Vallitalea guaymasensis: one gene and its partner. The protein of the gene in region 1 binds, or shares a complex with, the protein of each later gene. Links are inferred from orthologs where the notes say so. Each region holds a gene or a part of one and is shown in the gene's direction. Other genes may lie near its edges.

Region 1 (3,753 bases):
TATTATACTAATGTATCCTAAGAAAGGATATTTATGATTATTACAAATATTATTCAGAATAAAAGATTTAAAAATTATTATGATATATATATAGATGATGAATATTTGTTTTTTGTTACCTATAAGGAACTAAAGTTCTTGAAATTAAAAGAAAATGATTTGTTATCAGAAGAAATATTACACAAAATATATAGAGATTATGTATATCCTAGGGCTAAAAATAGGGCTTTTAGACTATTACAAAGAAGAGATATGCCTAAGAAAGAAATTATAAAAAAACTTAAAGAGACAGGTTATAATCAATATATAATTAATAAAGTTATTGAGTTTTTGGAAGAGTACAACTTTATTGATGATAGAAAATATACGGAAAAATACATAAATTATAACAAAACGAAGAAAAGTTTGAAACAAATCAATATAGAACTTATAAGAAAAGGCATATCAAAAGATATAGTTGAAGAATTTGCAGATTATACAGAAATTTGCGAAGAAGATATAGCATATAATTTGATTTATAAAAAATATAAAAATCTAGATACTATAGATAATAAAATCAAAAGAAGAATGATAAGTTATTTAATGAGAAAAGGTTATAATTATGGTTTAATTAGTAAAGTAATTAATCAATTTATACAAAATGAAAAGTTAACGAATACATAATAAATATGTAAAAAACGTTATGGAATATGTATATTATTTAAAAGAGTTTTCATTAAAACTTGACATAATATCTAAAACGTTATAAAATTTATATGTTATGGAAAATAACATCATGCACAATGAAAAATAAATAATGAGGAGGTGTTACCATTTGTTAGACGTTACTATAAATATAATATTACTAGTATTGTTAATACTTGTCGTTGCAGTTGTAGTTGGAGTAATAACTTTTAAGCTTGGTGTTTCTTATAGAAAGAAAGTGGCGGAATCACAATATGGATCAGCTGAACAAAAAGCTAGAAAAATTGTTGATGATGCTATAAAAGAAGCAGAATCTATTAAACGGGAAAGTCGTTTAGAGGTTAAAGAAGAAACTTATAAAATCAAAAGTGATCTAGATAAAGAAGTTAAAGAGCGAAGAAATGAATTACAACGCCTTGAGCGACGACTTCTTCAAAAAGAAGAATCTTTAGACAAAAAAGCTGAAAGCTTTGAAAGAAAAGAAAATCAGTTAACATCTAGAGAAGAACAATTAGCAAAAATAAAAGCAGAAGTATCTGAATTACAGAAAAAACATGTCAAAGAGTTAGAAAAAATTTCTGGCCTCACCTCCAATCAAGCAAAAGAATACCTTTTAAAATCTGTTGAAAATGAAGTCAAACATGAAACAGCAATTTTAATTAAAGAATTGGAAGTAAAAGCAAAAGAAGAGGTTAACAAAAAATCTAAAGAAATATTGGCGAATGTAATACAAAAATGCGCAGTTGACCATGTTGCCGAAACTACTGTATCAGTAGTACCTCTTCCAAGTGATGAAATGAAAGGAAGAATAATAGGTCGAGAAGGAAGAAACATTAGAACCTTGGAGACTTTAACAGGAATAGATCTTATTATTGATGATACGCCTGAAGCAGTTATACTTTCTGGATTTGATCCAATAAGAAGAGAAGTTGCAAGAATTGCACTTGAAAAATTAATTGTTGATGGAAGAATCCATCCTGCAAGAATTGAAGAAATGGTAGAAAAAGCAAGAAAAGAAGTTGAGAATATTATTCGTGAAGAAGGTGAAATGGCCACTTTCGACACAGGTGTTCATGGCTTACACCATGAATTAACGAGATTGTTAGGTAAGATGAAGTTTAGAACAAGTTATGGACAGAGTGTTTTAAAACATTCAATCGAGGTATCTCATTTAAGTGGATTAATTGCCGGTGAAATCGGAGTAGATGTAAGAGTAGCTAAACGTGCTGGTTTATTACATGATATTGGTAAATCAGTTGACCATGAAATGGAAGGTTCACATGTTTCCATAGGTGCAGACTTATGTAGGAAATATAAAGAATCAGATGTGATTGTCAATGCTGTTGAAGCACATCACGGTGATGTAGAACCTACTAGTCTAGTTGCTGTCATTGTACAAGCAGCTGATGCTATATCTGCTGCAAGACCAGGTGCACGACGTGAAACATTAGAAACATATATTAAGAGACTTCAACGTCTTGAAGAGATTGCTGATGAATTTAAAGGTGTCGATAAATCTTTTGCTATTCAAGCAGGTAGAGAAATTAGAATAATGGTTGTTCCTGATCAAACAAGTGATGAAGAAATGGTATTACTTGCAAGAGAAATTTCTAAGAAAATAGAGGATGAATTGGAATACCCAGGACAAATTAAAGTTAATGTTATAAGAGAAACAAGAGCAGTTGAATATGCTAAATAATAAAAAGCGTGAGAAATCACGCTTTTTTGTGTTTTAGTTAACTATTTTGTAGAAATTTTGTATTTGATATTAATTGAAAAAAATAAAAATTAATATTGTCCATAAAAATTGATTGAAAAAAAGGAAAACAGAATTTCTTATTGAATTAATAACTATAACCAAAAAAAGGGGGTCTTTTAGAGTGGAAGTTTTAAAAGTTGCTGCAAAATCTAATCCCAATTCGGTAGCTGGTGCTCTTGCTAATACTATCCGTGAACAAGGCGGTGCTGAATTACAAGCAATCGGGGCAGGCGCATTAAATCAAGCAATAAAAGCAATAATAATTGCAAGAGGATATGTGGCTCCATCGGGTATCGATTTAGTTTGTATTCCAGCTTTCACTGATATTGATATTAACGGAGAAGAAAGAACGGCGATTAAATTAATCGTTCAATCAAAAAATTAGTTTAAAAAGTGTGCATGTCACACTTTTCTTTTTTATTTCTTTTTAAGGATATAATTAAAATAATTAATCCTGTCATATGATATTCTATTTATTCTATTAAGTTTATCATAAATTCCTTGATTTTATAAGTTTTTAATGGTTTAATAGATTCGAATGAAGTAAAGCCTTACAACTTTACCATAATAATACAATATTATTCTTTACTGCTTCATAGCGATAAATTTCCATTAATCATTAACATATTCCAAAACCTTGAATTTATTTTCAAAAATGATGTATATAAATTAATACTAACACAAAAAATAATTGCAACTATAATTATGAAATGAAGATATTTATGATTGATATTGCAAAAATAAATGTTAAATGTTAATTTATATAAAAGAAAACATTAAAAAACGAATAAATTTAAAACAGAACTTGCAAAATTACATAAAATATATTACAATATGTTTAATGCAAAATGTAATAATAATAAAAGGGTGGTGTTTGTACATGATATTATCAAGTAAAGGTCTAGATATAAAACCTTCATCAACATTAGAAATAACAGCAAAGGCCAAGCAAATGAAAGCTGATGGAATAGATGTAGTAGGATTTGGTGCAGGCGAACCAGATTTTGATACACCGGATCATATAAAACAAGCTGCTATAGAGGCAATAAATGAAGGATTTACTAAATATACACCTGCTTCAGGTATACTTCCATTGAAAAAGGCTATATGCAAGAAGTTAGAAGCAGACAACAAGGTTTCATATAAACCAAGCCAAATTGTTGTAAGTAATGGAGCAAAGCATTCCTTAACTAACACATTTATGGCAATTTTAAATCCTGGTGATGAAGTTATTATACCAGCTCCATTCTGGTTGAGTTACGTTCAAATGGTTAAGATAGCTGATGGAGTACCAGTAGTAGTAAAGACAA
Region 2 (3,699 bases), 3.7 Mb from region 1 along the record:
AATGAAGGATATGCAGACTTCTCAGTATCAGATGGCAAAATCAGATATGGACTTGCAGCCATTAAGAATGTGGGGAAATCTGCTATAAAATCTCTAGTAGCTGAAAGAAAAGAAAATGGTGACTACATTAGTATAACTAATTTCTGCGAAAGATTAGCAGGCAATGATCTCAACAAAAGGATGATTGAGAGTTCAATAAAAGCTGGTGCCTTTGATTCATTAAAAGGAACAAGGAAACAATATATGCATTCATATAAAGCAATAATGGATGGCATAATCCAAACTAAGAAGAGAAGCATTGAAGGTCAAATCAATCTATTCGATTTTGCTACAGATGAAGAAACAGGTAAGAATCAATTCGAAGAGCAATTACCTGATGTCGGAGAGTTTCCAGAAGAAGCATTACTAGCTAATGAAAAAGAAGTATTGGGAATATATCTTAGTGGTCATCCATTAGAAAAATACAAAGAAGAAATCAATAGCTTGACCAATGTACGCAGTAGTGATTTTGTTTATTCAGAAGATGAAGAAGTAATCAGCAAGTTATATGATGGACAAGAAGTAGTCATCGGTGGTATGATTACAGCCAAGACAGTAAAATCAACAAGAAATAATAAAATGATGGCATTCATAACTCTAGAAGATCTTTATGGAATGGTTGAAATCATAATATTCCCTAATGATTATGAGAAGAATAAGAACATAATAAATGAAGATGCCAAGATATTTGTAAAAGGTAGAGTAAGTATAGTTGATGAACAAGACTCAAAGATTATACTTCAAAGGATAATACCTTTTGAAAATATAAAAAACAATCTATATATCAAGGTGAAAGATTTTAACACCTACAAAGAATTATACGATCAGATTGTTAAACCTATATCTGAATACAAAGGTGAAGATAAAGTAATTATATATCTAGAGAAAGAAAAAACTATTAAAAAATTACAAAATAACTATAATGTGAATATAAATAACGAATTATTGACAAAATTAAAATTGATTTTAGGACAAGAATGTGTTAAGGTAAAGAGAATATTAAATTAGAAAACTAATAAAAAAATTAAATTAAAACTTTAAATACATGTGACATGGAGGTAAATATATGGCTAAACAAATTAACACAATTGGAGTACTTACTAGTGGTGGAGATGCACCAGGAATGAATGCAACAATAAGAGCCGTTGTAAGGACTGCACTATCAAAAGGTAAAAAAGTTGTAGGTATAAAAAGAGGTTATAATGGATTAATTTCTGGAGATATCCACGAAATGGGTTCAAAAGATGTATCAGACATCATTCAAAGAGGTGGAACAATACTTCATACAGCACGTTGTCTTGAATTTATCAAACCTGAAGGACAAAAACGTGGAGCAGAGATGTGTAAAGTATTCGGTATTGATGGATTAGTAGTCATTGGTGGAGACGGTTCCTTCAAAGGAGCTGAAAAACTAGCAGGACTTGGAATCAATACTATCGGTGTACCAGGAACAATTGACTTGGATATCGCATGTACAGATTATACAATTGGTTTTGATACAGCTGTTAACACAGCTATGGAAGCAATAGACAAAGTAAGAGACACATCTACTTCCCATGAAAGATGTTCAGTTGTTGAAGTTATGGGTAGAGATGCTGGATATATTGCATTATGGTGTGGAATCACTAATGGTGCAGAAGCAGTATTATTACCAGAAAAGAAAAACATGTCCCAAGAAGAATTAATCAGAATGATAATAGAAAACAGAAACAAAGGTAAGAGACATAACTTAATCATTAACGCTGAAGGATCTTCCGAAGACTCAGTTAAATTAGCTAAAAAAATCGAAGAAGTAACAGGAATATCTACAAGAGCAACTATCCTAGGTCACCTACAAAGAGGAGGAAGTCCTAGCGCTGTAGACAGAATGCATGCATCAATGATGGGTTCAATAGCAGTTGACTTACTCTGTGAAGGCAAAAGCAACAGAGTAGTAGCTTACAAAGAAGGTCAATACCTAGATTACGATATCAACGAAGCATTAGCAATGCAAAAATCAATCAGCGAAAAAAGATATGATTTAAGTAAGATTCTATCAATATAATATATAGAAACATCAGAGCGGAGAAATTATTTCTTCGCTTTTTAAATTGGATTAATGGATACCATCTGATACAATGACATTGGGTAAATATGAACCAAGTATTTTAACTTAGATATGAAATGGGAATGGTAATATCTACAGAACAGAACGAACATGATTACATTTTTTTAGAAAAGATAGGTGATTATTGGTATGCATCAAAATGATATTAAACGAATGAGAATGGAAATAGCTAGAACAATTAAAGAAGTATTTGGGAACAGGATTAAAAGTCTAGAAATATATGATATTGTAGAAGTACCTTCACACTGGGCTTTTAAAATCAAATTTATAGTATATGACTACTTTGTTGTTCTTTTCAATTATGAACTTGATATAATTGGATTTTCTATAGAACTTGGTTCTGGAAAATATGTCAGTTTATCACAGGAAAAACATTGTTATTCTAATACTGATATGGCTACTTTCATTAATGAAATCAAAGAAGAGTTGGAGCTGCGTATTCCAGATAAATACCTAATTGCTCGTGGTTGGATGTAATTAAAAGATTACAAATATATGACTCTAAACTATTAAAACTTGAAGTTTAATACATTTTTTGTGCAGAATAAAATATATCTATCATTACTTATAAGTAGCTCTTATAGTAGCAGACATATTATAGAGATCGCTTCGTTAATATATTATATTAAGAAAGGATATTTTAAATATCATGAATAGTATTAGAGTTAAGAAGGTATGTTTTTTTATAAATATATTTATAATTTTGGTGCTCATATTCGGTTATCATAATCAATATTCAAGAGCAAATAAAATATTTATATTTTCTGAGACCGCTAATAGTAATACATTTACTGCTGTAGGAATGAGTATAAGTAATATTTATGGAAATCTTGAGAGAAATGTTTTTAAAGACAATGCATCTGAGAGCGATGTTAATGAAGCGTTACTAGTTATACAAAGGGATATAAAACAGATTGAAGTATTATCAAGAAGCTTCGTACGTTCTGGTGTTGAAAAATATGAAAATGATTCCACTATACTTGGTAGATTATCATTAGGTTTATCAAATTATTTTCAAGATATTAATAGAATTGTAAGCTATAGTACAGAAAAAAAAGAGCAATTATTGTTAAATCTTAATGACTTGCAAAATAAGATAAAAGAATTAAATGCAAACAACGAATACTCTACTGAAGAAAGATTACATATCTTCATTACCTATATTAAGGAATATAATGGATGGGAAAAGAGACTTAGAAGCGAAATTTTTGAGATGATGTTTTATTGATGTAAATGCTATATGAAGCATTTGGATAAGTAATAGCTATGAGATTTAATTAAAGATTATTGTAAGAGATAATGATAGAATAAGTTGTTTGGAGTGTATCCAAACAGCTTATTATTATGGATAAATATAGTAATCTTAGCTACTTTAAGTCACTCAGCCACCAGCATAATTATCAATACAAAGGTGGCAATAACAGGAAACCGATATCGTAATAGTACAAATAATATCACTCACATCCATTTTATATAGATAAGTATATATGTATAATAATAAATACATCATTACAATACAAATGTAACATAACAAAACATCCAATTTGACATGA

Evidence for each region.
Region 2: rny (region 1) and pfkA share a complex: the UniProt entries of both Bacillus subtilis proteins name them as parts of the possible RNA degradosome complex. The link is inferred for Vallitalea guaymasensis from one-to-one orthologs.

Annotation. Positions count from the first base shown.
Region 1 is NZ_CP058561.1:5,579,200-5,582,952, reverse strand. Bases 133-3,089 are described here. They hold rny (ribonuclease Y), read left to right. Parts: upstream 133-796; coding sequence 797-2,383; downstream 2,384-3,089. Other genes in these bases: HYG85_RS24070 (stage V sporulation protein S), read left to right, coding at 2,565-2,828; HYG85_RS24080 (regulatory protein RecX), read left to right, coding at 133-663. In the rest of the region: more of HYG85_RS24080, read left to right, coding at 34-132; HYG85_RS24065 (pyridoxal phosphate-dependent aminotransferase), read left to right, coding at 3,324-3,753. UniProt on the Bacillus subtilis protein: Endoribonuclease that initiates mRNA decay. Initiates the decay of all SAM-dependent riboswitches, such as yitJ riboswitch. Involved in processing of the gapA operon mRNA, it cleaves between cggR and gapA.
Region 2 is NZ_CP058561.1:1,833,442-1,837,140, reverse strand. The notes cover bases 298-3,094. They hold pfkA (6-phosphofructokinase), read left to right. Parts: upstream 298-1,105; coding sequence 1,106-2,083; downstream 2,084-3,094. Other genes in these bases: HYG85_RS08210 (hypothetical protein), read left to right, coding at 2,796-3,094; HYG85_RS08215 (hypothetical protein), read left to right, coding at 2,276-2,623; HYG85_RS08225 (DNA polymerase III subunit alpha), read left to right, coding at 298-1,047. In the rest of the region: more of HYG85_RS08225, read left to right, coding at 1-297; more of HYG85_RS08210, read left to right, coding at 3,095-3,374. UniProt on the Bacillus subtilis protein: Catalyzes the phosphorylation of D-fructose 6-phosphate to fructose 1,6-bisphosphate by ATP, the first committing step of glycolysis.